One region of the Kitasatospora sp. NPDC004745 genome, then DNA from elsewhere that is predicted to be linked to it. Evidence: predicted binding sites of a transcription regulator. Region 1 holds the regulator's gene; the other holds the start of a gene.
The links. Region 1 encodes HrcA, which represses chaperone genes, less so after heat shock. Its sites were predicted from a motif close to TTNGCACTCNGNNNNNCNGAGTGCNAA; they were not measured.
Positions count from the first base shown of each region.

Region 2: groL (chaperonin GroEL) is a predicted target of HrcA. The motif match lies at 6,102-6,128, and genes of this name have one in related genera.

Region 1 is NZ_JBIALK010000002.1:118,893-134,758, forward strand. It holds gene ACFYUY_RS03970 (ABC transporter ATP-binding protein) at 1-1,468, opposite strand, end outside; gene ACFYUY_RS03975 (long-chain fatty acid--CoA ligase) at 1,885-3,816, shown strand; gene hemW (radical SAM family heme chaperone HemW) at 3,911-5,140, shown strand; gene ACFYUY_RS03985 (Uma2 family endonuclease) at 5,181-5,735, shown strand; gene ACFYUY_RS03990 (DUF3097 domain-containing protein) at 5,744-6,571, opposite strand; gene ACFYUY_RS03995 (hypothetical protein) at 6,603-7,187, opposite strand; gene htpX (zinc metalloprotease HtpX) at 7,291-8,211, opposite strand; gene hrcA (heat-inducible transcriptional repressor HrcA) at 8,475-9,509, shown strand; gene dnaJ (molecular chaperone DnaJ) at 9,586-10,728, shown strand; gene ACFYUY_RS04015 (16S rRNA (uracil(1498)-N(3))-methyltransferase) at 10,846-11,595, shown strand; gene ACFYUY_RS04020 (PDZ domain-containing protein) at 11,680-14,943, shown strand; gene ACFYUY_RS04025 (RDD family protein) at 15,125-15,866, shown strand, end outside.
Region 2 is NZ_JBIALK010000007.1:3,741-19,606, forward strand. It holds gene otsB (trehalose-phosphatase) at 1-706, shown strand, start outside; gene ACFYUY_RS14855 (trehalose-6-phosphate synthase) at 739-2,223, opposite strand; gene ACFYUY_RS14860 (glucosyl-3-phosphoglycerate synthase) at 2,262-3,287, opposite strand; SAM riboswitch class I at 3,436-3,572, shown strand; gene thrC (threonine synthase) at 3,589-4,869, shown strand; gene ACFYUY_RS14870 (ubiquitin-like small modifier protein 1) at 4,911-5,189, shown strand; gene ACFYUY_RS14875 (cold-shock protein) at 5,740-5,940, shown strand; gene groL (chaperonin GroEL) at 6,285-7,907, shown strand; gene ACFYUY_RS14885 (hypothetical protein) at 8,015-8,371, shown strand; gene ACFYUY_RS14890 (hypothetical protein) at 8,602-9,282, opposite strand; gene ACFYUY_RS14895 (PadR family transcriptional regulator) at 9,347-9,733, shown strand; gene ACFYUY_RS14900 (hypothetical protein) at 9,730-10,737, shown strand; gene ACFYUY_RS14905 (copper homeostasis protein CutC) at 10,839-11,525, shown strand; gene ACFYUY_RS14910 (HelD family protein) at 11,617-13,668, opposite strand; gene ACFYUY_RS14915 (hypothetical protein) at 14,069-14,227, shown strand; gene ACFYUY_RS14920 (DNA repair helicase XPB) at 14,254-15,866, opposite strand, start outside.

The sequences.
Region 1 (15,866 bases):
GCTTGCGGACGAGGGCGCGGGCGATGGCGAGGCGCTGGCGCTGGCCGCCGGAGACGTTGCCGCCGCCCTGGGAGATGGGGGCGTCCAGGCCTTCGGGGAGCTTCTCGACGAAGTCCTTGGCCTGGGCGATCTCCAGGGCGTGCCAGAGCTCCTCGTCGGTGGCGTCGGGCCGGCCGTAGCGGAGGTTGCTGGCGACGGTGCCGGAGAACAGGTAGGGCTTCTGCGGGACGAGGCCGATGCACTCGGCGATCGCGTCGGCGGCGAGTTCGCGGACGTCGACGCCGTCCAGCAGGACCTGTCCCGAGGTGGCGTCGAACAGCCGGGGGACGAGGCCGAGCAGGGTGGACTTGCCGCTGCCGGTGGAGCCGATGACGGCGGTGGTCTCGCCGGGGCGGGCGGTGATGTCGACGCCGCGCAGCACGGAGGCCTCGGCCCCGGGGTAGCGGAAGTCGACGTCGCGCAGTTCGAGGTTGCCGCGGCGCAGCACCTCGGTGACGGGGGCGGCGGGCGGCACGACGCTGGAGGAGGTGGCGAGCACCTCGTCGATGCGTTCGGCGCAGACCTCGGCGCGCGGCACCATCATGAACATGAAGGTGGCCATCATGACGCTCATCAGGATCTGCATCAGGTAGGAGAGGAAGGCGGTGAGCGCACCGATCTCCATGCCGCCGCTGTCGATCCGGTGGGCGCCGAACCAGAGCACGGCGACGCTGGAGACGTTCACCACCAGCATGACGGCCGGGAACATGAAGGACATCAGCCGGCCGACCTGGAGGGCGACGTGGGTGAGGTCCCCGTTGGCGCCGGCGAAGCGGGCCTGCTCGTGGTCGTCCTTGACGAAGGCGCGGATGACCCGGATGCCGGTGATCTGTTCCCGCAGGACGCGGTTCACCGTGTCGATCCGCTCCTGCATGCTGCGGAACTTGGGGCGCAGCGAGCGCACCAGCAGGATGACGACGGCGGCGAGGAGCGGGATGACGGCGAGCAGCAGGCCGGACAGCGGGACGTCCTGGTTGAGCGCCATGATGATGCCGCCGACGCACATGATCGGGGCGGCGACCATGAGCGTGAAGCTCATCAGGGCCAGCATCTGGACCTGCTGGACGTCGTTGGTGGTGCGGGTGATGAGCGAGGGGGCGCCGAACTGGCCCATCTCGCGGGAGGAGAAGGTCTGCACCCGGTCGAAGACGGCGGCGCGCACGTCCCGTCCGAAGGCCATCGCGGTGCGGGCGCCGTAGTAGACGGCGCCGATCGAGCAGACGGCCTGGACGAGGGTGACGCCGATCATCACGCCGCCGACGCGCAGGATGTAGCCGGTGTCGCCCTTGACCACCCCGTCGTCGATGATGTCGGCGTTGAGCGTCGGCAGGTAGAGCGCGGCGAGGGTGGACACCAGCTGGAGGGCGACCAGCAGGGCGATCGGTCGGGTGTAGGGGCGCAGGTACGCCCTGAGCAGTCTGATCAGCACTGGCACACTCTTGTCGTCGGCGGGTGGATTCGCACCCCAATTCTCGGTCTTTGGTGCACTCGTACAGGCGATTCGCGGGGTGCGAGCCGGAGGTTTGTCCAGTCCTTTGCCGAATCGCCCGGCGGGCCCGGTTGTATCGTTCACGCGGGCCCGGTCGTCAGGTCGGCGCGGGCCCGGTCGTACGGTCCGCGCCGGCCCGTTCCCGCGGGTCGGGCAGGGGTCGCGGGGCGGACACCGGCGCCGCGGGGGCGTGCCAGCTGGCCTCGCCCCCTTACGGAATGACCGGTTTCCCCCTAGGCTGCTGATTGCCCCCTTGTTACTCGCCGGTACCGAACAGGTGAACCGGGGGCCCGGCGACCGCCCCCACGGACGCCGCGACAATCCCTCAGACGGCCACCCGCCCCCGGAGGTCCTCGTTGAGTTCCGCGCAGTCCCTGATCGACTCCGGCAGTGCCGACATCGTCGCCGGGCGTCCCGCCTCCGTCGCCCACCTGTTCCTGGAGCGGGTCGCCCTGACCCCGAACGGCGAGGCCTACCGCTACCCGGCCCCGGTCGACGAGCAGGCCGCGGACAGCGCCCCCGGCGCCGAGCAGTGGCGCTCGCTCACCTGGGCGCAGACCGCCACCCGGGTCAAGGCGGTGGCCGCCGGTCTGATGGCGCTGGGCATCCAGCCGGAGGACCGCGTCGCCCTGGCCGCCTCCACCCGGCTCGAGTGGGTCATCGCCGACCTCGGGAACATGTGCGCGGGCGCCGCCACGACGACCGTCTACCCGAGCACCAACGCCGACGAGACGGCCTTCATCCTCTCCAACTCGGGCTCCAGAGCGCTGTTCGCCGAGAACACCGCCCAGCTGGCCAAGGCCGTCGACCAGATCGGGCAGCTGCCCGACCTGCGCACGGTCATCCTCTTCGACGGGCCCGAGCCCGGCGCCGAGGCCCCCGCCACCGGCGGCCTGGAGGTGCTCACCCTCGCCGAACTGGAGCAGCGCGGCGCGGCCTACCTGGAGGAGCACCCGGACGCCGTCGAGAAGGCCGTCGCCGCCCTCGACAAGGAGCAGCTGGCCACCCTCATCTACACCTCCGGCACCACCGGCCGCCCCAAGGGCGTGCGCCTGGTGCACGACTGCTGGGCGTACGAGGGCCGGGCCCAGGAGGCCAGCGGACTGCTGCGCTCCGACGACGTCCAGTTCATGTGGCTGCCGCTGTCGCACGTCTTCGGCAAGACGCTGATCTCCGGGCAGATCGCCACCGGCCACGTGATGGCCGTGGACGGCCGGGTCGACCGGATCATCCACAACCTGCCGGCCATCCGGCCGACCGTGATGGCCTCGGCGCCGCGCATCTTCGAGAAGGTGTACAACGGCATCGCCGGCCGGGCCCGTGCCGAGGGCGGGGCCAAGTACAAGATCTTCCTGTGGGCCGCCAAGGTCGCCCGGGCCCACGCCCGGGCCGTGCAGGAGAGCCGGATCGCCACCGGCACCGGCACCGCCCCGCTCGGGCTGCGGCTCCAGCACGCCCTGGCCGACAAGCTCGTCTACGCCAAGATCCGGGCGGCCTTCGGCGGCCGGCTGCGCGGTGCCGTCTCCGGCAGCGCCGCCCTCGCCCCCGAGATCGGCTACTTCTTCCTCGGCGCCGGCGTGCCGATCCTGGAGGGCTACGGGCTCAGCGAGACCAGCGCCGGCTCCTGCGTCAACCGCGAGGAGGACGTCCGGATCGGCACCGTCGGCCGCGCCCTGCCCGGCACCGAGGTCCGGATCGCCGAGGACGGCGAGATCCTGCTGCGCGGCCCCGGCATCATGCGCGGCTACCACGACCTGCCGGAGAAGACCGCCGAGGTGCTGGAGGCCGACGGCTGGTTCCACACCGAGGACATCGGCGAGCTCAGCGCCGACGGCTTCCTGCGGATCACCGACCGCAAGAAGGACCTGTTCAAGACCTCCGGCGGCAAGTACGTCGCGCCCAGCGAGGTCGAGGGCAAGTTCAAGGCGGTCTGCCCGTTCGTCAGCAACATCCTGGTGATCGGCAACGGCCGCAACTACTGCACCGCGCTGATCGGCCTCGACGAGGCGGTCATCATGCCGTGGGCGGCCGAGCACGGCATGGCCGGCCGGTCCTACGCCGAGGTGGTCGCCGACCCGCAGGTGCACCAGCTGATCGAGGGCTTCGTCAAGCGGCTCAACGCGGACCTGCAGCGCTGGCAGACGATCAAGCGGTTCCACCTGCTGCCGCGTGACCTCGACATCGAGCACGGCGAGCTCACCCCGAGCCTGAAGATCAAGCGCCCGGTGGTCGAGCGGACCTACGCGGACGCCGTCACCGCGATGTACGCGGGCGCCAACGAGGCCTGAGCCACCCGCCCCGTACGGTCCGCGCCCGGTCGCGCGAACCGTACGGGGTGCGCGGGCCGCACGGGACACCCGGGCCGTACGGGACAATGGGGTCATGCCCTCCGCACTCCCCGACGGCGATCCGGTGCCGTCCGACGGTTCCCTGCCCGCGCACGCCCTGACCGGGCTCGGCGAGCGGCCGTTCGGTTTCTACCTGCACGTGCCGTACTGCGCCAGCCGCTGCGGCTACTGCGACTTCAACACCTACACCGCCACCGAGCTGCGCTCCTCCGGGGCCGTCGCCTCCCAGGAGACCTACGCGGACAACGTGGTCGCCGAGATCCGGCTGGCCCGCAAGGTGCTCGGCCCGGTCGACCTCCCCGTGCAGACGGTCTTCCTCGGCGGCGGCACCCCCACCCTGCTGCCCGCCCGGGACCTGGTGAAGATGCTCACCGCGCTGCGCGAGGAGTTCGGGCTCGCCCCGGACGCCGAGGTCACCACCGAGGCCAACCCGGAGTCCGTCGACCCGGCCTACCTGGCGGAGCTGCGCGAGGGCGGCTACAACCGGATCTCCTTCGGCATGCAGAGCGCCCGCCCGCACGTCCTGCAGCTGCTCGACCGCCACCACACGCCCGGCCGCCCCGAGGCCTGCGTCGCCGAGGCCCGCGGGGCCGGCTTCGAGCACGTCAACCTGGACCTCATCTACGGGACCCCGGGCGAGTCCGACGACGACTGGCGGGCCTCCCTGGACGCCGCGATCGGCGCCGGACCGGACCACGTCTCCGCCTACTCCCTGATCGTCGAGGAGGGCACCCGGCTGGCCGCCCGGGTCAAGCGCGGCGAACTGCCGATGATCGACGACGACGTGCACGCCGACCGCTACCTGATCGCCGAGCAGGCGCTCGCCGCCGCCGGCTACTCCTGGTACGAGGTGTCCAACTGGGCCACCACCCCGGAGGGCCGCTGCCGCCACAACGAGCTGTACTGGACCGGAGCCGACTGGTGGGGCGCCGGCCCCGGCGCGCACAGCCACGTCGGCGGCGTGCGCTGGTGGAACGCCAAGCACCCGGCCGCCTACGCGCAGGCCCTCGCCGAGGGCCGCACCCCCGCGCAGGCCCGCGAGGTCCTCACCGAGGAGGACCGCCGCGTCGAACGCGTCCTCCTGGAACTGCGCCTCGCCGAGGGCATCCCCCTGGAGCTGCTCACCGCCGCGGGCCGCCGGGCCGCCGACCGCCACCTCGCCGACGGCCTCCTCGCCGCGGGGACGTACGCCGACGGCCGCGCCACCCTGACCCTCCAGGGCCGGCTGCTCGCCGACGCGGTCGTGCGTGACCTGGTGGACTGACGGCCGTTAACGTGGTGTCAGCCGTCGGAGGGAGCGCGCAGTGACCGCCATCGATGACCGGATGATGGGGATCTTCGAGAACCTGGAGGTCCCGGAAGGCGTCAAGGCCGAGCTCATCAGGGGGGAAATCGTGATGATGGCCGGGCCGGACATGGTCCACAACCTCATCATCGAGTCCATCGTCGACCAGATTCCCCGTGGCCGCTGGCACCGGCTCCAGACCCAGGACGTGGCGTTCCCCGCGGACGGCAGCGAGCCGCAGCCCGACCTGGTGGTGATCGAGCGGGGCGCCGTCGAGGGCCCCGGGCGTCTGGTCCCCGCACCGGCGGTGACGCTCGTCGTCGAGGTCGTCTCGAGGACGAGCGTCCACCGCGACTACCACGTCAAGCGGGAGATCTATGCCGGGGGGATGATCCCGGTCTACCTGATCGTCGATCCGACGAAGGGCGAGTGCCTGATGCTCACCGAGCCGCGCACGGCGACCGCCTCGGGCGTTCCGGACTACTGGTCCGGGCGCACCACCAAGTTCGGGGACCCGATCCCCGTGGACGTCCTGGGGATGACCCTGGAGACCGGTGAGTTCGGAACGCTCTGATCCGGACGTCAGTCCGGGAGGGTCACGAAGTCGATGAGCTCCTCGACGCGCCCGAGGAGCTCGGGTTCCAGGTCCTTGTAGCTGTTCACCCGGGACAGGATGTGCTTCCAGGCGGCGGGGGTGTCCGCCGGCCAGCCGAGGCGGCGGCAGGTGCCCTGCTTCCAGTCCTCGCCGCGGGGGACGTCGGGCCAGGCGGGGATGCCGACCGAGGAGGGCTTCACGGCCTGCCAGACGTCGACGTACGGGTGGCCGACGACCAGGACGGCGTCGCCGGTGACCCGGGCGGCGATTCGGTGCTCCTTGGTGCCGGGGAGCAGGTGGTCGACCAGGACGCCGAGCCGCCGGCCGGGGCCGGGGGCGAACTCGGCGACGATCGCGGGCAGGTCGTCCACGCCCTGCAGGTACTCGACGACCACGCCCTCGATGCGCAGGTCGTCGCCCCACACGCGTTCGACCAGTTCGGCGTCGTGCCGGCCCTCGACGTAGATCCGCGACTCGCGCGCCACCCGGGCCCGGGCGCCGGGGACGGCGACCGAGCCGGAGGCGGTGCGGCCGGGCGTGCGGGCGGGGGCGGGGCCGGCCGGGCGGACCAGGGTGACCACCCGGCCGTCCAGCAGGAAGCCGCGCGGCACCAGGGGGAACACCCGGTGCTTGCCGAAGCGGTCCTCCAGGGTGACGGTGAAGCCCTCGGCGGTCTTCTCGCAGCGCACCACCGCGCCGCAGAAGCCGGTGGCCGCCTCCTCGACGACCAGGTCCCGGTCGGCCGGCACCTCCGGGGCGGGGGTCTGCTTCTTCCACGGCGGGGTCAGGTCGGGTCCGTACTGGCGGCTGCGCATGCAGGCGACTATAGGGAGTGCGGACGGACCGTCAGAGTCCGGGCGCGCCCCAGACCGGGAACCAGCGGCTGAGGTCCTTCTCCAGCCGCAGGTCGTTCCCGAGCAGGGCGTTGACCTGCAGTTCGAGCGGGCTGTTGCGCCGCTCGCCGCCGCCGGGCATCGGCGCGAAGGGGTAGAAGGTGCCGCGCTTGTACAGGTAGACGAGGGCGAGCGACCGGCCCTGCGGGTCGCGGAAGCCCACCAGCGAGCAGAGCAGCTGCGGCCCGAAGCCGTTCCCCTCCAGCTCGCTGTTGACCGCGTGCAGGTCGTTCACCAGCTCGGGCAGCTCCTCGGGGGTGTGCCGGGCGAGCAGCCAGGAGTAGCCGTAGCCGTCCTTGGAGGCCTCCACCGGGACGCCGCCGCGCTCGGTGTCGGCGTCCAGCAGCTCCCGCACCTGCTGCTCGACCTGGCCGAAGGCCGCGCCCTCGACGGCGGCGAAGCACACCGAGCCGAGCCCGGTGGGGGTGAACCCGGCGCCGGCCTCCAGGGTGAGGGCGGCGGACGGCACGCCGAACAGCTGGTCGAGGTCGGGCTTGACGGGCTTGGTGCGGCCGAACAGGGCGTCCAGGATTCCCACGGTGGTCCTTTCGCGTCGAGGCGGAGGGGTGGCGGGGCGGAGGGGTGACGAGGCGGCGGGCCGGTGAGGCGGCGCGGCGGCGGTGGGCGGGGGAGCCCCGCGGTCAGCGGCCGAGCTGCTCGGAGATCTTCGCCAGCTGGTCCAGCCGCTTCTCCAGCGTCGGGTGGGTGGAGAACAGCTGGGCGGCGGTCTCCCGGGCGCCGAGCGCGGGGGCGAAGTAGAAGGCGTTGTAGGGCTGGGCCTGGCGCAGGTCCTTGCTGGGGATGGCGGCGATCTGCCCGGTGACCTTGGTCAGGGCGGAGGCCAGGGCGCTGGGCCGGCCGGTGAGCTGGGCGGCGGCGCGGTCGGCGGCGAGCTCCCGGTAGCGGGAGAGCAGCCGGGTGAGCAGGAAGCTGATGGCGTAGACGACCATCGACACCAGCGGGATGATCAGGGCGACGATGGCCGCGTTCTGGTCGTTGTTGTTGCGGCCGCCGCCCATGAAGCCGCCGTACACCGCGATCCGGGTCATCGCGCCGGCGAGGACGCCGAGGAACCCGGCGACGGTCATCACCGCGACGTCCCGGTGGGCGACGTGCGACAGCTCGTGGGCGAGGACCCCTTCGAGTTCCTCGGGCTCCAGCCGGCGCAGCAGCCCCGTGGTGACGCAGACCACGGCGTTCTGCGGGTTGCGGCCGGTGGCGAAGGCGTTCGGCATGTCGTTGTCGGCGACCGCCACCCGGGGCTTGGGCATGTCGGCGAGGGCGCAGAGCCGGTCGATGGTGCCGTGCAGCTGCGGGTACTGCTCCGGGCTCACCTGGTGGGCGCCCATCGCCCGCTCGGTGATCTTGTCGCTGAACCAGAACTGGGCCACGAACAGCCCGCCGGAGATGAGGACGATCAGTGGCCAGGCGCCGCGCAGGAGCGCGATCAGCAGGCCGGTGAAACCGACGTACAGCAACCCGATCACGAACATCGTCACGACCATGCGGCCGGTCAGACCGCGGTCGGGCGCGAAACGGGTGTGCTGGCCCGAGCTCGACATCGCTTGCTCCTCCATTCGCCGTCGCTTCCGATGCTGCCACCCGGACGGCCCCACGGCACCACCCCCGCGCCGGGAACTGCGGGCAGGATCACTCCGGCCGGGCCGTTCCTGCCTCAAGGCCCGGGCCTTACACTGGCAGGTACGGTTCTGGCACTCGTACGTTCAGAGTGCCAGGGCGGTCACCGGATCCGGGGCCTTCCCGGAGCGGTCGGCAGCATCTGTGACACAGACGGACAACGTGCGAAGACGGAGGTGTGTGCCCCATGGCCGGTGAGATCCGCCAGCTGGACGACCGCAAGCTCGCCGTGCTCCGCGCGATCGTCCAGGACTACGTGGGGACCGAGGAGCCGGTCGGCTCCAAGGCCCTGGTGGAACGGCACAACCTCGGGGTCTCCCCGGCGACCGTGCGCAACGACATGGCGGCGCTGGAGGAGGAGGGCTACATCCACCAGCCGCACACCAGCGCCGGGCGCATCCCCACCGACAAGGGCTACCGCCTGTTCGTCGACAAGCTCGCCGAGATCAAGCCGATGAGCGCCCCCGAGCGCCGGGCGATCCGGCACTTCCTGGACGGCGCCGTCGACCTGGACGACACCGTGGCCCGCACGGTGCGGCTGCTCGCGCAGCTGACCCGGCAGGTCGCGGTGGTGCAGTACCCGTCGCTGTCGCGCTCCACCGTCCGGCACATCGAGCTGGTCGCCCTCGCCCCGACCAAGGTGATGCTGGTGCTGATCACCAACACCGGCCGGGTCGAGCAGCGGATGGTGGACTGCCCGGGCACCGTCGGCGAGACGGTCCTGGCGGACCTGCGGGCCCGGATCAACGCGCGGGCCGCCGGCCAGCGGCTGCCGGACGTGCCGGGGTTCCTGGAGGAGCTCCCGGCGATGTTCGAGCAGGCGGACCGGCCGACCGTCACCACCGTCCTGGCGACGCTGTTCGAGGCGCTCGCCGAGCAGAACGAGGAGCGGATCATGCTGGCCGGCACGGCCAACCTGACCCGCTTCGGCCACGACTTCCCGCTCACCATCCAGCCGGTGCTGGAGGCCCTGGAGGAGCAGGTCGTCCTGCTCCGCCTCCTGGGTGAGACCGCGGACGCCGGGATGACGGTCCGGATCGGGCGCGAGATCGCCTACGAGGGGCTGAATTCCACCTCGGTGGTGTCGGTCGGTTACGGTTCGGGCGACGAGAGCGTGGCCAAACTGGGTGTGATCGGTCCGACCCGGATGGACTATCCGGGCACAATGGGGGCGGTGCGTGCGGTGGCGCGGTACGTGGGTCAGATCCTGGCCGAGTCGTAGCAATCGACCGCCGTTGCACGGGTAACGGCGGTGTCCAGTCGCAGCACTTCTACAGGCGGAACAAGCGGAGCATTTGGTGGCCACGGACTACTACGCGGTACTCGGCGTCCGACGGGATGCGGGGCAGGACGAGATCAAGAAGGCGTTCCGGCGCCTGGCACGCGAACTGCACCCGGACGTCAACCCGGACCCGAAGACGCAGGAGCGGTTCAAGGAGATCAACGCCGCCTACGAGGTGCTCTCCGACCCGCAGAAGCGCCAGGTCTACGACCTCGGCGGCGACCCGCTGTCCCCGGGCGGCGGCGCGGGCGCGGGCGGCTTCGGCGCCGGCGCGGCCGGATTCGGCTTCTCGGACATCATGGACGCCTTCTTCGGCGCCGCGGCCGGCCAGCGCGGACCGCGCTCGCGGACCCGGCGCGGGCAGGACGCCATGATCCGGCTGGAGATCACCCTGGAGGAGGCCGCGTTCGGCACCACCAAGGAGCTCCAGGTCGACACGGCCGTCACCTGCACCACCTGCAGCGGCGAGGGCGCGGCCCCCGGCACCTCCGCGCAGACCTGTGACATGTGCCGCGGCAAGGGCGAGGTCTCCCAGGTCACCCGGTCCTTCCTGGGCCAGGTCATGACCTCCCGCCCCTGCCCGCAGTGCCAGGGCTTCGGCACCGTCGTGCCGACCCCGTGCCCGGAGTGCGCCGGCGACGGCCGCGTGCGCGCCCGCCGCACCCTGACCGTCAAGATCCCGGCGGGCGTCGACAACGGCACCCGGATCCAGCTGGCCGGCGAGGGCGAGGTCGGCCCCGGCGGCGGCCCGGCCGGCGACCTGTACGTCGAGATCGCCGAGACCACCCACACCGTCTTCCAGCGGCGCGGGGACGACCTGCACTGCACCGTCACCATCCCGATGACGGCGGCCGCGCTCGGCACCCAGGTGCCGCTGCAGACCCTCGACGGGCTGGAGGAGGTCGACATCCGGCCGGGCACCCAGTCCGGGCAGTCGATCCCGCTGCACGGGCGGGGCATCACCCACCTGCGCGGGGGCGGCCGGGGCGACCTGATAGTGCACGTCGAGGTGCAGACGCCGACCAAGCTCGACGCCGAGCAGGAGGAGCTGCTGCGCCGGCTCGCGGTGCTGCGCGGCGAGGAGCGGCCGGCCGGCCAGTTCGCGCCGGGCCAGCAGGGCCTGTTCTCGCGCCTGAAGGACGCGTTCAACGGCCGGTAGCCGTCCGCGCGGGGGTGCCGGGGATCCGCCCGGCACCCCTTTCGCGTGCCCGCCCGGTTTCGCGTGCCCGCCCAGCCGGAGCGCCCCCGCTCCGCCCCACCACCGGAGGTTCCCCGCATGACCGCCCCCGTCTTCGTCGTCGAGACCGAGCGGATCGCCGCCGCCGCGCCCGGCACCGTGGTGCGCCTGGACGGGCCGGAGGGGCGGCACGCGGCCGCGGTGAAGCGGCTGACCGCCGGTGAGGCGGTGACCCTCGCCGACGGCCTGGGCCTGGGCGTGGACGGCACGGTCGCCGAGGTGCTCGGCAAGGACGCGATCGACGTCGCGGTGGCGGCGGTGCGCCGGGAGCCGGAGCCGGCGCCGCGGATCGTCGTCGTCCAGGCCCTGCCCAAGGGCGACCGCGGCGAGCTGGCGGTGGAGACCATGACCGAGGTCGGCGTGGACGTGGTGATCCCGTGGTCCGCCTCCCGCTGCATCACCCAGTGGAAGGGCGACCGGGGCGCCAAGGCGCTCGCCAAGTGGCGGGCCACCGCCCGGGAGGCGGGCAAGCAGTCCCGCCGGCTGCGCTTCCCCGAGGTGCGCGAGCCGATGACCACCCGGCAGCTGGCGCCGGTGCTGGCCGCCGCGGGGTTCGCCGCCGTGCTGCACGAGGAGGGCTCCCGGCCGCTGGCGCACGCCGGGCTGCCGGAGGGCGGCGACCTGGTGCTGGTGGTGGGCCCGGAGGGCGGGGTCTCCCCGGAGGAGCTGGCGGCCTTCGCCGAGGCGGGCGCCGGGCCGTACCGGCTGGGCCCCTCGGTGCTGCGCACCTCGACCGCCGGCGTGGCCGCCGGCGCACTGCTGCTGGGGCGCACCGGCCGCTGGTCCTGACCGGCCGGACCGGGCGGCTCGCCCGGGCGCCGGAGTCTGCGAAAAGCGGAGCGCGTCGTACGCGCACGTGCCTACGCTGGCCGCGTGACGGAACCCCTGAGCACCCCTGCGGGCGCCTACCTGCGCCACCCCCATCTGCACGGTGACCTGATCACCTTCGTCGCCGAGAACGACGTCTGGCTGGCCCCGCTGGACGGCGGCCGGGCCTGGCGGCTGACGGCCGACCACCTGCCGGTCCACCACCCCCGGTTCGCCCCCGACGGGCGGCACATCGCCTTCACCTCCACCCGGGACGGCGCGCCCGAGGTGCACGTGGTGCCGGTCGACGGAGGCCCCTCCCGCCGGCTCACCCACTGGGGCAGCGACCAGACCCAGCTGCAGGGCTGGACGGCGGACGGCCGCCCGATCGCCACCACCACCGCGGGCGAGGCCACGCTGCGCCGCACCTGGGCGCACGCCGTGCCGCTGGACGGCGGCGCGTCGGAGCGGCTGCCGTACGGACCGGTCGGCGGGCTCGCCCTCGAGCCGGACGGCGCGGGTGCCGACCCGGCCGAGGACCGGGGGAGGGTGCTGCTGGCCACCGTCAACAACCGCGAGCCGGCCTGGTGGAAGCGGTACCGGGGCGGCCGGGCGGGCAAGCTGTGGATCGGCCGGGACGAGTTCGTCCGCGTCCACGAGGAGCTGGACGGCCAGCTCTCCTCGCCGCTGTGGGTGGGGGAGCGGATCGCCTTCCTCTCCGACCACGAGGGCGTCGGCGAGCTGTACTCCAGCCTCCCCGACGGTTCGGACCTGCGCCGGCACACCACCTCCCCGGACGGCTTCTACGCCCGCAACGCCAGCACCGACGGCACCCGGGTGGTCTTCCACCGCGCCGGCGACCTCTGGCTGCTGGACGACCTGGACGGTGCCGAGGCGCGCCGCCCGGACGTCCGGCTGGCCGGCCCGCGCAGCGGCCGCCGCCCGCGCCCGGTGTACGCCGCGCACTGGCTGGAGTCCGTCGCCCCCGACCGCACCGGCCGGGCGAGCGCCGTGGTGGTGCGCGGCGGGGTGCACTGGCTGACCCACCGCGAGGGCCCGGCCCGGGTGCTGGACGAGACGCCGGGCGTGCGCGCCCGGCTGGCCCGGGTCGTCCCGGGCGAGGACGGCGGGCAGGGCGTGCTCTGGGTCAGCGACGCCGAGGGCGAGGACGCCCTGGAGTTCGCCCCCGCGGTGCAGGGCGCCGAGCGCCGACGGCTGGCGGCCGGGCAGCTCGGCCGGGTGAACTCCCTGGTGGTGTCGCCGGACGGCAAGCAGGCGGCGCTCGGCGTGCACGACGGCCGGGTGCTGCTGGTCTCGCTCGCCGACGGCACCGTGCACGAGCTGGCCCGCAGCACCGACGGCGAGGTGAGCGGGCTGGCCTTCAGCCCGGACTCGGCGTGGCTGGCGTGGTCGCGCCCGGTGCCGGGGATGGGCCCGTACTCGCTGCGCCAGATCGTGCTGGCCAACCTGGCCACCCGCACCGTCGGCGAGGCCACCCAGCAGCGCTTCATCGACACCTCGCCGGCGTTCACCGCGGACGGCCGCTACCTGGTGTTCCTGTCGGTGCGCAACTTCGACCCGGTCTACGACTCGCACGTCTTCGACCTGTCGTTCCCCAACGGCTGCCGCCCGTACCTGATCACGCTGGCCGCGGACACGCCGTCGCCGTTCGGGCCGCAGCGGGCCGGGCGTTCGATCGGCGGGGACGAGGACGAGCCGCGCGGCAAGAAGGCGGACGGCGAGGAGGCCGCCGCCGACGCCGCGCCGGTGACCAGGGTCGACCTGGACGGCATCGCCGACCGGATCGTCCCGTTCCCGGTCGAGGGCGGCCGCTTCGACTCGCTCAGGGCGGTCAAGGACGGCGTGCTGTGGAGCCGGGTCCCGCTGCTCGGCGAACTCGGGGACGAGGCGGCCTCGCTGGAGGACGAGCGGCCCCGGCCCACCCTGGAGCGCTTCGACCTGCGCAAGCGCCGCGCCGAGCAGCTGGTGCACGGGCTCGACTCCTTCGCGGTCAGCGGGGACGGCACCCGGGTGGCGGTGCTGGACGAGGGCGAGCTGCGGATCGTCCCGGCCGACCACAAGGCGGGCGGCGAGGACGACGAGGTGGCCGTCGACCTGGCCCGGCTGCGGGTGACGGTGGACCCGGCCGCCGAGTGGCGGCAGATGTTCGACGAGAACGGCCGCCTGATGCGGGACAACTTCTGGCGCCCCGACCTGGGCGGCGTGGACTGGGACGGTGTCCTGGACCGCTACCGGCCGCTGGTCGACCGGGTCGGCTCCCACGACGACCTGGTGGACCTGCTCTGGGAGGTGCACGGCGAGCTCGGCACCTCGCACGCCTACGTGATGCCGCACGGCCTGCACACCGAGCCGGCCCGGCGCCAGGGCCTGCTCGGGGCCGACCTGGTCAAGGACGGCGACCAGTGGCGGATCGCCCGGATCCTGCCCGGCGAGTCCTCCGACCCGCGGGCCCGCTCGCCGCTGGCGGCGCCCGGCGCGGCCGTCCGCCCGGGGGACGCCGTCCTGGCCGTGAACGGCCGCCCGGTCGACCCGGTCACCGGCCCGGCCCCGCTGCTGGCCGGTACCGCCGGGCAGCCGGTCGAGCTGACGGTGGCCGGAAAGGACGGCACCGACCAGCGGCACCCGGTGGTCGTGCCGCTCGCCGACGAGGAGCCGCTGCGCTACCACGACTGGGTGGCCGGGCGGCGGGCCGCGGTGCGCGAGCTGTCCGGCGGGCGCCTGGGCTACCTGCACGTCCCCGACATGCAGACCACCGGCTGGGCCCAGATCCACCGCGACCTGCGCTCGGAGATGGCCCGGGAGGGCGTGGTCGTCGACATCCGGGAGAACCGCGGCGGCCACACCTCGCAGCTGGTGATCGAGAAGCTGGCCCGCCGGATCGTCGGCTGGGACGTCGCCCGGGACATCGCCAGCCCGCTGCCCTACCCCGGTGACGCGCCGCGCGGGCCGCTGGTCGCGCTCTGCAACGAGTTCTCCGGCTCGGACGGCGACATCGTCAACGCCGCGATCCAGGCGCTCGGCCTCGGCCCGGTGGTCGGCACCCGGACCTGGGGCGGGGTGATCGGCATCGACAGCCGGTACCGGCTGGTCGACGGCACCCTGGTGACCCAGCCCAAGTACGCGTTCTGGCTGGAGACCTACGGCTGGGGCGTGGAGAACCACGGCGTCGACCCGGACGTCGAGGTGCCGTTCGCCCCGCACCAGTGGGCGGCCGGGGAGGACCCGCAGCTGGCCGAGGGGGTCCGGATCGCGCTGGAGGCCCTCGCCGCGACCCCGGCCCGGCCGGCGCCCGCGCTGCCCTGGGAGTAGCGGGGCCGCCCGCGCACCCGGGGGCGGGGGAAGCCGGCGGCGGGGGAGGCCGGCGGAGCGGGAGTCGGCGGAGCGGGAAGTCGGACGGGCCGACTTCCCGCTCCGGGCGGTGAGTAGGATGCGGGGCTGTTCTTGATCGATCCCGATCGGGAACGAGCATCCACAGCTCACGGGGGAGCACATGGCACAGGGCTATCCGCAGCCGCAACCGCAGCAGTACGGGCAGCACCCGGACCCGTACGGGCAGAACCCGTACGGGCAGGGCGCCCACGGCCAGAACCCGTACGGGCAGAACCCGTACGGCCAGGACCCGTACGGCCAGGACCCGTACGGGCAGGGCGCCCACGGCCGGAACCCGCAGGCCCAGCCGTACCCGGGGCAGCCGCAGTACCAGCAGCCCCAGCCGCCGCAGGCGCCGTACCCGCCCTACCGGCAGGCGCCCCACCAGCAGCCGTACGGGCAGCCGCAGCCCGCCGCGCACCGGCCGCCCTGCCCCAAGGAGGCGGGCGGCGGTCGGCGCTTCCTGGCGATCGTGCTCGACTTCCTGTTCGCCGTCGGCCTCGGCTTCGTCGCCGCCAACGCGGCCAGCCGTCCCAGGCCCGCCGCGCACGCGGTGGCCGGCCACGCGTCCCACGCCGCGGGCCCGGCCGTGCCCTACTTCGTGGCGCTGCTGCTGGTCGGACTCGCCGCGTCCTTCCTCAACCAGGTGGTGCTCGCCCGCCTGACCGGGTTCAGCGTGGGCAAGGGGATCCTGGCGATGCGGGTGGTGCGCCGCAAGGGCGTCATGCGCCCGAACACCTGGCGGCTGACCCGGCGCTGGCTGCTCGGCTTCGTCTTCCTCGCGGTCACCCTGCTGTCCGAGGACTTCGACCTGGACGACGGCGACATCGTCGGGATGCGCTCCGTCCGCTGGAAGCACCTGC
Region 2 (15,866 bases), on a different contig from region 1:
GGACCGGGCCAGGGCGCATCCCGGCGTGGTGGCCGCCCTGCGGGCCCTGGGCCCGCAGGTGCGGGCCGTGGTGGTGGTGACCGGCCGCCCGGCCGCCCTGGCGGTGGAGTACGGGGGCCTGGCCGGGCTCCCCGGGGTGGTGGTGCTCGGGCACTACGGCGCCGAGCGCTGGGAGGACGGCGAGGTGAGCGCGCCGCCGGTGCACCCCGGGGTGGTGCGGGCCAGGGCGGCGCTGCCCGGACTGCTGGCGGAGACGGGGGCGCCCGATGGGACGTGGGTGGAGGACAAGGGGCGCTCGCTGGCGGTGCACACCCGGCGCACGGACGCGCCCGAGGAGGCGCTGGAGCTGCTGCGCGGGCCGGTCGGCGAGCTCGCGGCGGGGCTCGGGCTGGTGGTGGAGCCCGGGCGGCTGGTGCTGGAGCTGCGGCCGCCCGGGGTCGACAAGGGGGCGGCGCTGACCGGCTTCCTGCGTGAGCGCGCGGCGCGGTCGGTGCTGTACGCGGGCGACGACCTCGGGGACGTGGCGGCCTTCGCGGCGGTGGAGGAGCTGCGCGGCGAGGGTCTGGCGGGCCTGCTGGTGTGCAGCGGCGCGGTGGGGGACGCGCCGGTGCGCGAACTCGCCGACCGGGCGGACCTGGTGGTCCCGGGCCCGGCCGGCGTGGTGGAGCTGCTCGAAGGGTTGGCCCTGGCGCTCACGGCGCACTGAGCCGGTCGCTCACGGCGCGTCGAGCCGGTCGCTCACAGCGCGCTGAGCTGGTCCAGGAACCACTGCTGCGGGGGGAGTGCGGTGGCCGCCGCCGCGAGGCGCTTGGTGCGGTCGGCGCGCTCCTCCTCCGCCATGGTGAGGCCCGCGTGCAGGGCGTCCGCGGTGGCGATGACGTCGTAGGGGTTCACCGTCAGGGCGTCCTCGGCGAGCTCGGCGTGCGCGCCGGCCTCGCGGGAGAGCACCAGGGCGCAGCCGTGGTCGGAGACCACCGGGACCTCCTTGGCGACCAGGTTCATGCCGTCCCGGATCGGGTTGACCAGGGCGACGTCGGCGAGCCGGTAGGCGGCCAGGGAGCGCGGGAAGTCGTCGTCGACGTGCAGGATCAGCGGCTTCCAGGTGTCGGTGGCGAACTCGGCGTCGATCTCTCCGGCGAGCCGCCGGACCTCGGCGGTGTAGGCCCGGTACTCGGCGAGGTCGGTGCGGGACGGGTAGGCGAAGGCGATGTGCACCACCCGGTCGTGCCACTCGGGGCGGGTCCGCAGCAGGTGCCGGTAGGCCTGGAGGCCGCGGACGATGTTCTTGCTCAGCTCGGTGCGGTCGACCCGGACGATGGTGCGGCGCCCGCCGACGGCCTCCCGCAGGACGGCCAGGCGCTCGTCCACGTCGGGGCGGTGGGCGCGCTCGCGCAGGAAGTCGGCGTCGGCGCCCAGCGCGTGGACGCCGAGCCGGGTGGTGCGGGTCTCCCCGGCCGAGGGCCCGGTGAGGGTGACGGTGAGGGCCTCGCGGTCGACGACGGCGCCCAGCAGCTCCTCGCAGCAGTCGGCGAAGGCGAGCGCCCAGCGCCGGGTGAGGAAGCCGGCCCGGTCGGCGCCCAGGATGCCGGTCAGGACGGCCCGGGCGACGTCGTCGGGCAGCAGCCGGTAGTAGTCCGGCGGCGCCCAGGGGGTGTGCGAGAAGTGGCCGATCCGCAGGTCGGGGCGGGCGGCGCGGAGCAGGGCCGGGGTCAGCGACAGGTGGTAGTCCTGGACGAGGACGGCGGCGCCGGGGGCCGCCTCGGCGGCGAGGGCCTCGGCGAAGGCGGTGTTGTACGCCGTGTAGGCGGCCCACTCGGTGCGGAAGTCCGCGTCGAAGGAGGGGGCGGTCGGGGTCGCGTACAGCAGGTGGTGGACGAACCAGAGGGTGGAGTTGGCGACGCCGTTGTAGGCGCAGGCGAAGGTGTCCGGGTCGATGTCGAGCATCCGGACGGCCTGTCCGCCGACGTCGTGCCCGGCGCGGTCGAGGCGGCCGTCCGGGGCCTCGGCGGCTGCTCTGCGGTCGGCCGCGCCGAGGGCGGCGCAGACCCAGACGGCGTTCGGGTCGTCGATGGCGGAGAGGCCGGAGACCAGGCCCCCGCCACCGCGCCGGAGGGTCAGCGTGCCGTCGTCAGCGGTTCCGAACGACACCGGTCCCCGGTTGGAGGCCACCAGGACGGGGGCGGTGCCGGTCGCGCTCGAACGTTCGGTCGTGAGATCGCCCATGGTTGGTACGTTGCCGTGGCCCCGGGGCGGCAAACCCCTCAGTGCCGGGTCGCGTACTCGGGCACGGTGTGCATCGGGGGGCGCTCGACAGCCGTCACCGGGTGGGTGTGGGCGGTGAACTCCCGGGTCCGCGGGTCCCGGGTGAACTGGGTCAGCAGCGGGTGGACCAGGTCGGCGGAGGCCTTCAGCCGGTGGGTGCGGTCGAGCCGTTCCAGGGCGGTGCGGTAGATGGTGGCGGCCATCCGGCCCAGCGCCTGGCCGTCCTGGTGCCGGTGGTGCCGGACCCCGACGTCCACCTGGGCGAGGGCGTCCAGTCCGACCGCCTCCAGTGCGTCCACCAGGAGTCCGAGCTCGACGCCGTAGCCGGTCGGGAAGGGGAGCCGTTCGAGCAGCGAGCGGCGCGCGGCGTACTCGCCGCCCAGCGGCTGGACGAAACCGGCGAGTTCCGGCCAGTGCAGGTTCAGCAGCGGGCGGGCGACCAGTTCGGTGACCCGGCCGCCGCCGGACGGCACGACGGCGCCGCCGCCCGTGGCCGAGCCGTCGAGCGACACCTCCAGCGGGCGGTCGTACATGGCCTTGACCAGCTGGATGTCCGGTTCGGTGAGCAGCGGGCCGAGGATGCCGGAGACGAAGGCCGGGTCGAACTCGCGCAGGTCGGCGTCGACGAAGCAGACGATGTCGCCGCGGGTCACCAGCAGTGAGCGCCAGAGCACCTCGCCCTTGCCGGGGACGGCCGGGATCCGCGGCAGGACGGCGTCGCGGTGCACCACCCGGGCGCCCGCCCCCGCCGCGACGGCGGCGGTGGCGTCGGTGGAGCCGGAGTCGACCACGACGAGCTCGTCGACCAGCGGGACGCGCTCCATCAGCTCGCGCCGGACGGTCCGGACGATGTCGCCGACGGTGGCCTCCTCGTCCAGGGCGGGGAGCACCACGCTGACCGTGTGACCGGTGCGGCGCTTGGCCTCCAGCAGGGTGCGCACCGGCCGGTCGGCCGCGCTCCACGAGCGGCGGCGCAGCCAGGACGCCGCCTGCGGGAGGAGCGCGGGGATCGGTTCGGCGGGCACGTGACTCTCCTCGGCGGGATCGGGTGGGACGCGTCATCTCGCGTGGCGGACGGTCCCGTTCGGCGTTGACGCCTTCGGATACAGTCTTCGTACAGCGGTCGGACCTTTGCACGCCGGGGTCACCGTTGAGCGCCACCACAATTTCACAAGCTCATCCAGAGGGACTGAGGGAACGGCCCGTTGACGTCCCGGCAACCTTCTCGCTCGGCTGTCGTCGTACAGGCCCCGGCGGGACAGGTGCCAATTCCGGCCTGTGGCGCGACCGCGCCACGGGGAAGATGAGGAGAGAGGCCTCGCCATCATGGCTATCGACACCGTCGCACCCGCATCCGTGGACCTCGGCCCCGCCGCCGCGCTGTCCTGTCGGGAGTGCGGCACCCGCTTCCCGCTCGGTCCGAGCTTCGCCTGCCTGGAGTGCTTCGGCCCGCTGGAGATCGCCTACGAGTTCGGCGGCGAGCGGGCCGAGGAGCTGCGCAAGCGGATCGAGGCCGGCCCCACCTCGATCTGGCGCTACGCCCCGCTGCTGCCGGTGCCGGCCGACGTCGCCTCGAAGCCCAACCTGAACCCCGGCTGGACCCCGCTGGTGAAGGCGGACAACCTGGGCCGCGAGCTCGGCTTCACCGCCCCGCTGCACGTCAAGGACGACTCGGGCAACCCCACCCACTCCTTCAAGGACCGGGTGGTGGCCTGCGCCATCGAGGCCGCCCGGGCCTTCGGCTACACCACGCTGTCCTGCTCGTCGACCGGCAACCTGGCCGGTGCGGTGGGTGCGGCGGCGGCCCGGGCCGGGTTCCGGTCCTGCGTGTTCATCCCGCACGACCTGGAGCAGGGCAAGGTCGTCATGGCCGGGGTGTACGGCGGCGAGCTGGTCGGCATCGAGGGCAACTACGACGACGTGAACCGCTTCTGCTCGGAGCTGATCGGCGACCCGGCCGGTGAGGGCTGGGGCTTCGTCAACGTCAACCTGCGCCCCTACTACGGGGAGGGTTCCAAGACGCTGGCGTACGAGATCTGCGAGCAGCTCGGCTGGCGGCTGCCGGAGCAGATCGTGATCCCGATCGCCTCGGGCTCCCAGCTGACCAAGATCGACAAGGGTCTGCAGGAGCTGATCAGGCTCGGCCTGGTCGAGGACCGGCCGTACAAGGTCTTCGGCGCCCAGGCGGCGGGCTGCTCGCCGGTGTCGGCCGCGTTCAAGGCCGCCCAGGACGTGATCCGGCCGGTCAAGCCGGACACCATCGCCAAGTCGCTGGCGATCGGCAACCCGGCGGACGGCCCGTACGTGCTGGACATCGCCCGGCGCACCGGCGGCGCCGTCGAGGACGTCACCGACGCCGAGGTGGTGGACGCCATCCGGCTGCTGGCCCGGACCGAGGGCATCTTCGCCGAGACCGCGGGCGGGGTCACCGTCGGCGTGCTGAAGAAGCTGGTGGAGACCGGCCAGCTCGACCCGGCCAAGGAGACCGTCGCGATCAACACCGGCGACGGCCTGAAGACCCTGGACGCCGTCGCCGGGTCCGGCATGACCGCCGTCATCCGCCCGACCCTGGCGTCCTTCCGCGACGCCGGCCTCGCGTCCGCCTGAACCACCCCCACCCGCTGGGCCGCACCCCCGCTAGGAGAGCCATGAGCGTCAACGTCCGCATCCCCACCATCCTGCGCACCTACACCGGCGGCGCCGCCGAGGTGAGCGCCGAGGGCGCCACCCTCGGCGAGGTCATCGCCGACCTGGAGAAGAACCACGCGGGCATCTCCGCCCGCATCCTGGACGACACCGGCAAGCTGCGCCGCTTCGTCAACGTCTACGTGAACGACGACGACGTGCGCTTCGCCGACGGCCTGGCGACGGAGGTCTCGGACGGGGCCGGCATCTCGATCATCCCGGCGGTGGCCGGCGGCTGCTGAGCCGCACCCGCCCGGGCCGGCCGCCCGCGCGCACGGAATTCCGCTCTCCGTGCGCGTGGGCGGCCGTGCGCATTTCGGCGGGAATATATCCCGGTGGAGTCGGAGTAGAGTGTGGCTCGGCTGGGAACAGGGATTCTCTTCATCCTCCCCCGCGATTCGCCGGACCGCCGTCCGGCCGTTGAGACCCGCTGAGCCCCGGCGCTGCGAAACATGTCAGGCCGATGTCAGAATTCGCGCGGTGATCTGTAGTAATTCGTCCGCTATGTCCGGCGTCAAATGCCGAGTTCATTCCGATTCCGCCCGCAGTGTCCCCTGGTGCGCACCCGGAATTCCCCGCAGTTGACCCTGTTGCAGAGGGCGTCGATCCGGATACATTCAGCGGCGGTCGACGTAGTCAGCCGCTCACAGGATGCCGTCAGGCGCCCCGGCGGAGGATTGCGGCGTGCACGGCTGCGCCCAGGGGGGGTTCCCCGGGCCGGCCTCCAAACCAGACCCGGGCCCGCGACCTGCGGGCGCGTGAAGGGCCAGCACAGCACTAGGGGAGTTCGGAATGGCTCAGGGCACCGTCAAGTGGTTCAACGCGGAGAAGGGCTACGGCTTCATCGCGGTCGACGGTGGTGCGGACGTCTTCGTCCACTACAGCGCGATCCAGATGGACGGCTACCGCACCCTCGAGGAGGGCCAGCGGGTCGAGTTCGAGATCTCCCAGGGACAGAAGGGCCCGCAGGCGGACATGGTCCGCTCGGTCTGACCTCTTCGGCTCCAGGAGCTCGGCGCGGCCCACGGCTGGTGACCACTCGCTTCTCGGCGGGCCCGTACGACACGCGTCGTGCGGGCCCGTCGGCGTTCCCGGGCGGGGAGTTGCGGGGGCCCCCGGGATCGCGCCGGACGGCTCGCGGGATCGCGATTGGGCTTGCACTCGACCACCCGGAGTGCTAATCATTGGCGTTAGCACTCACAGCGTGAGAGTGACAGCGGACCGGGTCGGTGAGGCCCCCGGGAGCGGTAGGGGAAAAGACCCCCGCACACCAGGGCCGTCCGTCGCGGGCACCCCTTGGTCCGAGCAGTCGACCGTGTCCCGGAGGACCACTTCTGATGGCCAAGATCATCGCCTTTGATGAGGAAGCTCGCCGCGGCCTTGAGCGTGGCATGAACCAGCTCGCCGACGCAGTGAAGGTCACGCTCGGCCCCAAGGGCCGCAACGTCGTGCTGGAGAAGAAGTGGGGCGCCCCCACGATCACCAACGACGGTGTCTCCATCGCCAAGGAGATCGAGCTCGAGGACCCGTACGAGAAGATCGGCGCGGAGCTCGTCAAGGAGGTCGCCAAGAAGACCGACGACGTCGCGGGTGACGGCACCACCACCGCCACCGTGCTCGCCCAGGCCCTGGTTCGCGAGGGTCTGCGCAACGTCGCCGCCGGCGCCAACCCGATGGCCCTGAAGCGCGGCATCGAGAAGGCCGTCGCCGCCGTCTCCGACCAGCTGCTGGCCCAGGCCAAGGACGTGGAGACCAAGGAGCAGATCGCCTCCACCGCCTCCATCTCGGCCGCCGACACCCAGATCGGCGAGCTGATCGCCGAGGCCATGGACAAGGTCGGCAAGGAAGGCGTCATCACCGTCGAGGAGAGCAACACCTTCGGTCTGGAGCTCGAGCTCACCGAGGGCATGCGCTTCGACAAGGGCTACATCTCCGCCTACTTCGCGACCGACCTGGAGCGCATGGAGGCGACCTTCGAGGACCCGTACATCCTCATCGCCAACTCCAAGATCGGCTCGGTCAAGGACCTGCTGCCGCTGCTGGAGAAGGTCATGCAGAGCGGCAAGCCGCTCGTCATCATCGCCGAGGACGTCGAGGGCGAGGCCCTGTCGACCCTGGTCGTGAACAAGATCCGCGGCACCTTCAAGTCCGTCGCCGTCAAGGCCCCGGGCTTCGGCGACCGCCGCAAGGCCATGCTCGGCGACATCGCCATCCTCACCGGTGGCACCGTGATCTCCGAGGAGGTCGGCCTCAAGCTGGAGAACGCCGGCATCGACCTGCTGGGCACCGCCCGCAAGGTGGTCATCACCAAGGACGAGACCACCATCGTCGACGGTGGCGGCGACAGCGAGCAGGTCGCGGGCCGCGTGAACCAGATCCGCGCCGAGATCGAGAACAGCGACTCGGACTACGACCGCGAGAAGCTCCAGGAGCGCCTCGCCAAGCTGGCCGGCGGCGTGGCCGTCATCAAGGCCGGCGCGGCCACCGAGGTGGAGCTCAAGGAGCGCAAGCACCGCATCGAGGACGCCGTCCGCAACGCCAAGGCCGCCGTCGAGGAGGGCATCGTCGCCGGTGGTGGCGTCGCGCTGCTGCAGGCCGGTGTCGCCTTCGACAAGCTGGAGCTGGACGGCGACGAGGCCACCGGTGCCAACATCGTGAAGGTCGCGCTCGAGGCCCCGATCAAGCAGATCGCGACCAACGCCGGCCTCGAGGGCGGCGTCGTGGTGGAGAAGGTGCGCAACCTCCCCGCCGGTCACGGCCTGAACGCCGCCACCAACGAGTACGTCGACCTGGTCGCCGCGGGCATCATCGACCCGGCCAAGGTCACCCGCTCCGCGCTGCAGAACGCCGCCTCCATCGCGGCGCTGTTCCTCACCACCGAGGCCGTCATCGCCGACAAGCCGGAGAAGGCCGCCGCGGCCGCCGGCGGCGGCATGCCGGGCGGTGACATGGACTTCTGATCCTGATCTCCTGAGATCGGATCGGTCGAATCCCGATCGTGTGGGCGGTCCCCTTCGGGGGGCCGCCCACACGGCGTTCCAGCGGCGCACTACCGGAGAATGGACAGATGGCTTCCGACGACATCGAGACCGCCCTGCACAACGCGCGGGCCCTGATCCTGGCCGACCTCACCGCGCGGGACGTGGCGGACGCCGCCGTCGTCTCCCTGGTGGAACAGGCGGTGACCCACCGCCGCTGGTGGCTCGAGCAGTGGCCGGACGGCACCGAGTACGTGCTCGGGCTGGTCGCCCAGGACGTCCAGGACGCGCTGCTGGAGGCCTACGGCCGCTGGCCGCTGTGCGCCGACTGCGCCGCCGACGGCGACCCGCACGCGCTCAGCGTGGAGCCCGAGCTGGGGCCGGAGCCGCACTGGGTGTGCGGCAAGCACGGTGCGGTGGTCGCGCCGGTCGGGGGACTCGCCTAGGGCGTGTCTTTCGGATCACGCCAGGCGGTCGCCGCCGGGGCACGCACTCCCCCAGCCTTCGGCCGGGGGTACCCCCACGCCGGCTTCTCGTCAGTCGCCGATGCTCCGCATGGACTCCCTCCTCGGCGCCGCCGATGCACGCACCCCAACGACGCCCGCTGATCCGACGTGATCCGAAAGACACGCCCTGGGGCGTGTCTTGTCGGACACGCCGTGGCCGGGTGCCGTTCTCAGGCCCCGCCGGACGCCAGCCGGTCCAGTTCGGCCGCCAGGTTGGCGCGGGCCGGGGCGTCGAAGCGGGCCAGGGCGGCCGGGGTGCGGTAGAGCGCGGGCAGCGCGAGGAGCCGGCGCAGGACGTCCGCCCGGCCGGCGCGGAAGTCGGGCTCCGGGACGAAGGCGTACTCCTCCCGGACGGCGGCCGCGTACGCGGCGTACGCCCCGGGGCTGCCGCCGAGCACGGCGAGGTCCGCGTCGCAGAGCACCTCGCCGTCGCGGTCGCCCGGCTCGGGGCGGTGCGTGACGGTGAGCAGGACCAGCCGTTCGACCTCGGCCACCCGCGCGGCGGGCAGGCCGGCGGCGGTGAGCGCGCGGACCGCCAGGGCGGCGCTGCGCTCCTCGTTCTCGGAGCGGTCGGGCCGGTAGACGGCGTCGTGGAACCAGGCCGCGAGCCGGACGGCGTCCGGGTCGGCGGCGTGCCCGGCGAGCTCGTCGACGTGCCGCAGCACGGCCCGCAGGTGCTCGGGGGTGTGGTAGCGGCGCTGCGGTTCGGCCCAGCGGCGCAGCAGCTCCCGGCCGTACGGCTCGGGGTCCTCGGTCGCGGCGCAGCGGTGCAGCAGCGCGGTCCAGTCGGCGAGCAGGGCGTCCGCGCGGTCGTCGGTGTGGTCCCCGGCGCGTTCCTCGGTGATGGGCATGGGGGCCATTCTCGCGGCGCCGTCGCACTGGACCGATAGGTAGATCGACGATATATGTAGTCACATGACTGAACGCTCGATGCAGGAGCCCACGCTGCTGCTGCTCACCGCACTCGCCGACGCCCCCAGACACGGCTACGCGCTCATCCAGGAGATCGCCGCCATCTCGGACGGCCGGGTCACGATGCGCACCGGCACGCTCTACGGCGCGCTCGACCGCCTGCTGCAGCAGGGGCTCATCGAGGTCGCGGCCGAGGAGGTGGTGGACGGCCGGGCCCGGCGCAGCTACGCCCTGACCGCCGCCGGTCGGACCGCGCTCGCCACCGAGGCCGAGCGGCTGCGGGCGGTGGCCACCGAGGCGGAGCGCCGGCTCTCGGCGGTCCGCTCGATGCTGCAGGGGAAGCCGGCGGAGTCGCCGGGGAGGTCCACGAAGAGGGGGCGTTTCGCATGACCACACCGATCCTGGGGGCGCCCTCGGCGGCGCTGCGGGCCGCGCTGCAGCTCTACCCGGCGCACTACCGCCGGGAGCGCGGCGAGGAGATGGCCGCGGTCTTCGCCGACACCACGGCGGAGGCCGGCCGCTCCGCCGTCGCCCGCGAGGTGTTCGACCTCGCGCTGTACGGACTGCGGGTGCGGCTCGGGCTCACCGGCTCCTCGGTGCTGGGGCGGGTGCTCGCGCTGGCCGCGCCGATGGTCGCCGGCGCGCTGGCCGGGGCCGGGCTGGTGCCGTGGGTGCTCGACCCGGACCGGGCCGCCTGGAAGCTGACCTGGGACCACTCGTACGGCACCTACGCCCAGACGATCGCGCCGCCGGTGGTCGCGCTGCTGCTCGCGGTGGCGGCGCTGCTGGGGCGCTGGACGGCGGTGCGGGTCATCGCGGTGGTGCAGGCCGTCATGGGGCTGGGCGTCCTGGCGCAGGCGCTCGTCCGGCCGGCGTTCGACCTCTGGTGGGCCGGGTACGTCGGGATGGCGACCCTGCCGGCCGCGGTGGCCGCGGTGCTGCTGCTGGCGGCGCCGACCGCGCTGCTGCCCGCACCCGACTGGCGCACCCGGGGCGTGGTGCTGGCCTCGGTGGCCGGGGGAGGTCTGCTGGTCGCGCTGCAGCGCTGGGACGACACGAACTTCCCGCTGGACGTCCAGTGGTTCGTGCTGCTGCTGCTCGTGCCGCTGCTGCTGACGTTCACCGTGCTGCGCGGCCGGGTGGTGCCGGCCGCGATCGGGGTCGCGGTGCTGTCGCTGACCACCTTCGCGGGCCTGTTCAACATCTGGCGCGAGGGCCGCGGGATCTCGCAGGTGCTGCCGGTCGTGGCGCCGGCGGCGGGCCTGCTGGTGCTGGTGGCGGTGGCCGTGCGTGCGGCCGGCCGTGGTGGTGGCCGGGGCGCCGGCCCCGGTGACGGCGAGGGTGGCGGCGTGGGTGGTGGCGACGGGGTCGAGGAGCGGCCCGGCCTGGCGTGACCACCGGGGGCCGGGCGGCCCCGGAGGGGGCGCCCCGGTCCCGTCGCAGGGAGGGTGCCCGGGTCTCGCCGGGGGCCGGGCGATGTGGCAGGCTGTCCGGCATGTCTAGACCAATTTTCGAAGTCATCGCGCTGACGCCCCAGGACGCCCAGGCCGCCGAGTCGGGCGGCGCCGACCGCCTCGAACTGGTCACCGACATGGCCGCGGACGGGCTCACCCCGTCCGTCGAGGACTTCGCCCGGATCCGGTCCGCGGTCGGCATCCCGCTGCGGGTCATGCTCCGGATCAGGGACGGCTTCGCCCCGGGCGACCTCGACGCGCTGGCCGCCCGGGCCGCCGCACTGCGCGCCGAGGGTGCCGAGGAGTTCGTCTTCGGCTTCCTCGACGCCGACGGCGCCGTCGACCGGGCTGCCACCGAGGCCGTCGCGGAGGCCGTCGCCGGTTGCCGCTGGACCTTCCACCGGGCGATCGACCACAGCGCCGACCGGGCCGCCCTGCGGGCCGCCGTCGGCTCGCTGCCCGGACTGGACACCTTCCTGACCTCCGGCGCGGCCGCCGGGGTGGACGCCGGGCGGGAGGTGCTGCGGGCCGAAGCCGCCCGGGCCGGCGAGCCCGGGTACGGGCAGCGGATCCTGATCGGCGGCGGCCTGCGCGCCGAGCACCTCAAGGGCCTGCGGGCCGAGGGCTTCGACGCCTTCCACGTCGGCGGCGCGGTACGGGTCGCCGGCTGGGACACGCCGGTCGACGCCGCCAAGGTGGCCGAGTGGCGGGCGCTGATCGACGCCTGAGCGGGCACCGGGTGCCCGCCGCGCGCGGGGCCGGTCCGACCGGGCGCGCACGGGGCCGGACCCGGTGGGTACCGGGGCCGACCCCGCCCCGTCAGCGCAGCTGCTCGGGCAGCGGCTCGCTGTGCAGCACCGTCAGGCCGGAGACGGCACGGGTCAGCGCCACGTACAGCCGGCGCAGTCCGGTCCGCTCGTCCGGCTCGCCGGCGACCACCGCGGCCGGTTCGTCCAGCACCACGTAGTCGTACTCCAGACCCTTGGCGAGCGAGGCCGGCACGAGGGTCAGCCGGGCCTGCTCGCTGGTCTCCTCACCGGGGGAGAGGTGCGGCAGCCCGGCCGCGGTCAGCGCCTCGGCCAGCCGCGGGATCCGGGCGTCGGCGGCGATCAGCCCGGTCGAGCCCTCGTGCTCCAGCGCCTCCCGGCAGGCCGCGAGCACGGCCTCCGTCGAGCCGTCCTCCTCGACGCGGCGCACCGCGAGGGAGCCCGGAGCCTCGCGGACGGAGGACGCCGGGGCCAGCCCCGGGGCGATCGCCGGGAGCAGCCGCGAGGCGTACGCGATGACCTCCTCGGGCACCCGGAAGCCCTTGGTCAGCTCCTCGACGTGGGCGTCCGGCTTGCCCAGGTGGCGCAGCGCGTCCGGCCAGCTCGCCGTCGCCCACGGGGTGGTGCCCTGGGCGAGGTCGCCGAGGACGGTCGCCGAGCCGGTGGTGCAGCGGCGGCCGACCGCGCGGTACTGCATCGGGGAGAGGTCCTGCGCCTCGTCCAGCACCACGTGGCCGAGCGAGGGCGTGCGCTGCACCAGGTCCGTCGCCTCGTCGACCAGGACGGCGTCGGCCGGCGTCCAGCGGGCGGTCCGCACCGAGCGGCCCGGCTTGGGCCAGAGCACCGCCAGCTGCTCCTCGGGGGTCAGCAGGCCCTCCGCGCACTCGGCCAGGAACGCCGGCTCGGAGAGGAGCCGCAGCACCAGCTTGGCCGGGTCGACGGCCGGCCAGCACTCCTTCACCACCGCCTTGACCGCGGCGTTGCGGGCCACCGCGTCCTGCACCCGGTCGTCCGGCGCCTCGCCGCCCTGCTCCATCTTCAGCAGCACCGCGTGCGCGATCCGCTGCGGCAGGGCGTCCCTGGCGGCGCCGTAGCGGATCTCGCGGCCCTTCAACTCCTCGATGATCTCCACGAGTTCGTACGCCGGGACGCGCCAGCGGCGGGAGCCGCGGACCACCACGCAGGGCTCGGTGGGCAGCGTGATCCCGGCCCGCACCGCCCGGCGCAGCACCTCGGCCAGCCGCGCGTCGCCCTTGAGCCGGGCCGCCTCCGGGGTGTCCTCGCCCCGGACCTCGACGTGCCCGACCAGCTGCTGCACGGTGGCCTGGGCGACGTCCAGCTCGCCCAGCGCCGGCAGCACCTGCTCGATGTAGGAGAGGAACGCGTTGTTCGGCCCGATCACCAGCGTGCCGGTGCGGGCCAGCCGCTCGCGGTGCGCGTACAGCAGGAACGCGACGCGGTGCAGGCCGACGGCCGTCTTCCCGGTGCCCGGGGCGCCCTGGACGCAGATGGTCCCCGTGACGTCCGAGCGGACGATCTCGTCCTGCTCCGGCTGGATGGTGGCCACGATGTCGCGCATCGGGCCCACGCGGGGCTTCTCGATCTCGGCCGCGAGCAGGGCGGAGGCCGTGTCCGTCTCGGCCGGGTCGCTCAGGTGCTCGTCCTCGTACGCGGTGAGCTCGCCGCCGGTGTAGCCGAAGCGGCGGCGGCGCTCGACGTCCAGGGGCTCCGTGCGGCTGGCCCGGTAGAACGGCTGGGAGACCGGCGCGCGCCAGTCGATCACCATCGGGTCGCCGTCGGCGTCGTGGACGTGCCGGCGGCCGATGTAGAAGCTCTCCCCGCCGCCGCCCTCGCTCAGCTCCTCGCTGATCGCGTGCAGGTAGTCCAGGCGGCCGAAGAACAGCGGGGTGTGCGCGAGGTCGGCCAGGGCGGCGATCCGGGCCTCGATCTGGTTCTGGAGGACGACGGCGGACACCCAGGTGCCGGTCACGTCGCGCAGGTCCAGTGCCTGGACGTCCTCGCGCATCGCGCGCAGCGCGGACCGGGACGCGGCCAGGTGGTCGCGTTCGCGCTGGAGGGGGTCGGTGGTGGGGGTGGCGGGCACGGCGAACCTTCCCGGCTGGCCCCGGACGGGCACAGCGGATCGATGGAGCTCACGGTGGGGACAGCCGACCGTCCCTCCTTGCCCGGCGACGGGCAAGGAGGGGCCCTTCGGACGGTCGGCGCCTCCCCCGGCTGCCTGCGCGACTTCAGCAGGTACCACGGTTCGGGAGGGGGCAGACGGACGATCTTAGACCCGCGCGCCCCGGGGTTCCAGCCCCGCAGGTCCCGGGGGTCCCAGGGGCCCCGGACCGGCGGTACCCGGGGGGCGACCCCGCCGGGTCTCAGGGGTCCGCCCCCGCAGGTCTCGGGGGCGGCCGTACACCCGCAGGACGACCCGTGACCCGGCGGATGCGGCCTTTGGAGTGATGACCTCGGCCGTTCGGGTGCCTACCGTGGAACACATGAGCACAGCGAACCGAACCCCCGCCTCCCCCGCCGGCGCGACCGCCGTCCCCGGCCGGCACCGCAACCCGCTGGCCACCGCCGTCCGCAACCTCGGCATCGCCCTGGACACCGCCGCGCGCGTGGTCTTCCTCGGGCGCGACGGTGTCCGTTACTGAGTCCCGCGGGCCCCGAGGGGCCCCGGCTACAGCACGTCGTCCGCGTCGATGATGCGGTACGCGTAGCCCTGCTCGGCCAGGAAGCGCTGCCGGTGGGCCGCGAAGTCCTGGTCCACGGTGTCCCGGGCGACCACCGAGTAGAAGTGCGCCGCGTGGCCGTCCGCCTTGGGGCGCAGCACCCGGCCCAGCCGCTGGGCCTCCTCCTGGCGGGAGCCGAACGTCCCGGAGACCTGGATGGCCACCGTGGCCTCCGGCAGGTCGATCGAGAAGTTGGCGACCTTGGAGACCACCAGCACGCCGATCTCCTTGTTGCGGAACGCGTCGAACAGCTTCTCGCGCTGGGCGTTGCTGGTCTCGCCCTTGATCACCGGCGCGTCCAGGACCTCGCCGAGCTCGTCCAGCTGGTCGATGTACTGGCCGATGATCAGCGTCTGGTCCTTCTCGTGCTTCTTCACCAGCGCCTCCACCACCCGGCGCTTGGTCGCCGTGGTGGCGCAGAAGCGGTACCGCTCCTCGGGCTCGGCGGTCGCGTAGGCCAGCCGCTCCGAGTCGGTCAGGGTGACCCGCACCTCGCAGCAGTCGGCGGGCGCGATGTAGCCCTGCGCCTCGATCTCCTTCCACGGCGCGTCGAAGCGCTTGGGGCCGATCAGGCTGAACACGTCGCCCTCGCGGCCGTCCTCGCGCACCAGCGTCGCGGTCAGGCCGAGCCTGCGGCGGGCCTGCAGGTCGGCGGTGAACTTGAACACCGGCGCCGGCAGCAGGTGCACCTCGTCGTAGACCACCAGGCCCCAGTTGCGGGCGTCGAACAGCTCCAGGTGCGCGTAGACGCCCTTCCGCTTGGTCGTCATCACCTGGTACGTGGCGATGGTGACCGGGCGGATCTCCTTCCGCGTGCCGCTGTACTCGCCGATCTCGTCCTCGGTGAGCGAGGTGCGCTTGACCAGCTCGTGCTTCCACTGCCGGGCCGACACCGTGTTGGTCACCAGGATCAGCGTGGTCGACTTGGCGTGCGCCATCGCGGCCGCGCCGACCAGCGTCTTGCCGGCGCCGCAGGGCAGCACCACGACGCCCGAACCGCCGTGCCAGAAGCCCTCGACGGCCTGCGCCTGGTACGGGCGCAGCTGCCAGCCGTCCTCGTCCAGGTCGATCGGGTGTGCCTCACCGTCCACGTAGCCGGCGAAGTCCTCGGCGGGCCAGCCGAGTTTGAGCAGCACCTGCTTGATCTGGCCGCGCTCGGACGGGTGCACCACCACGGTGTCCGGGTCCACCCGGGCCCCCACCAGCGGGGCGATCTTCTTCGAGCGCAGCACCTCCTCCAGCACCGGCCGGTCGGTGGTGGCGAGCACCAGCCCGTGCGTCGGGTGCTTGAGCAGCTGGAGCCGCCCGTACCGCCCCATCGTGTCGGCCACGTCCACCAGCAGCGCGTGCGGCACCGGGTAGCGCGAGTACGTCACCAGGGCGTCCACCACCTGCTCGGCGTCGTGCCCCGCCGCGCGGGCGTTCCACAGCCCGAGCGGCGTCACCCGGTAGGTGTGCACGTGCTCGGGCGCGCGCTCCAGCTCGGCGAACGGCGCGATCGCACGGCGGCAGTCGGCGGCCCTGGGGTGGTCGATCTCCAGGAGAAGAGTTTTGTCGCTCT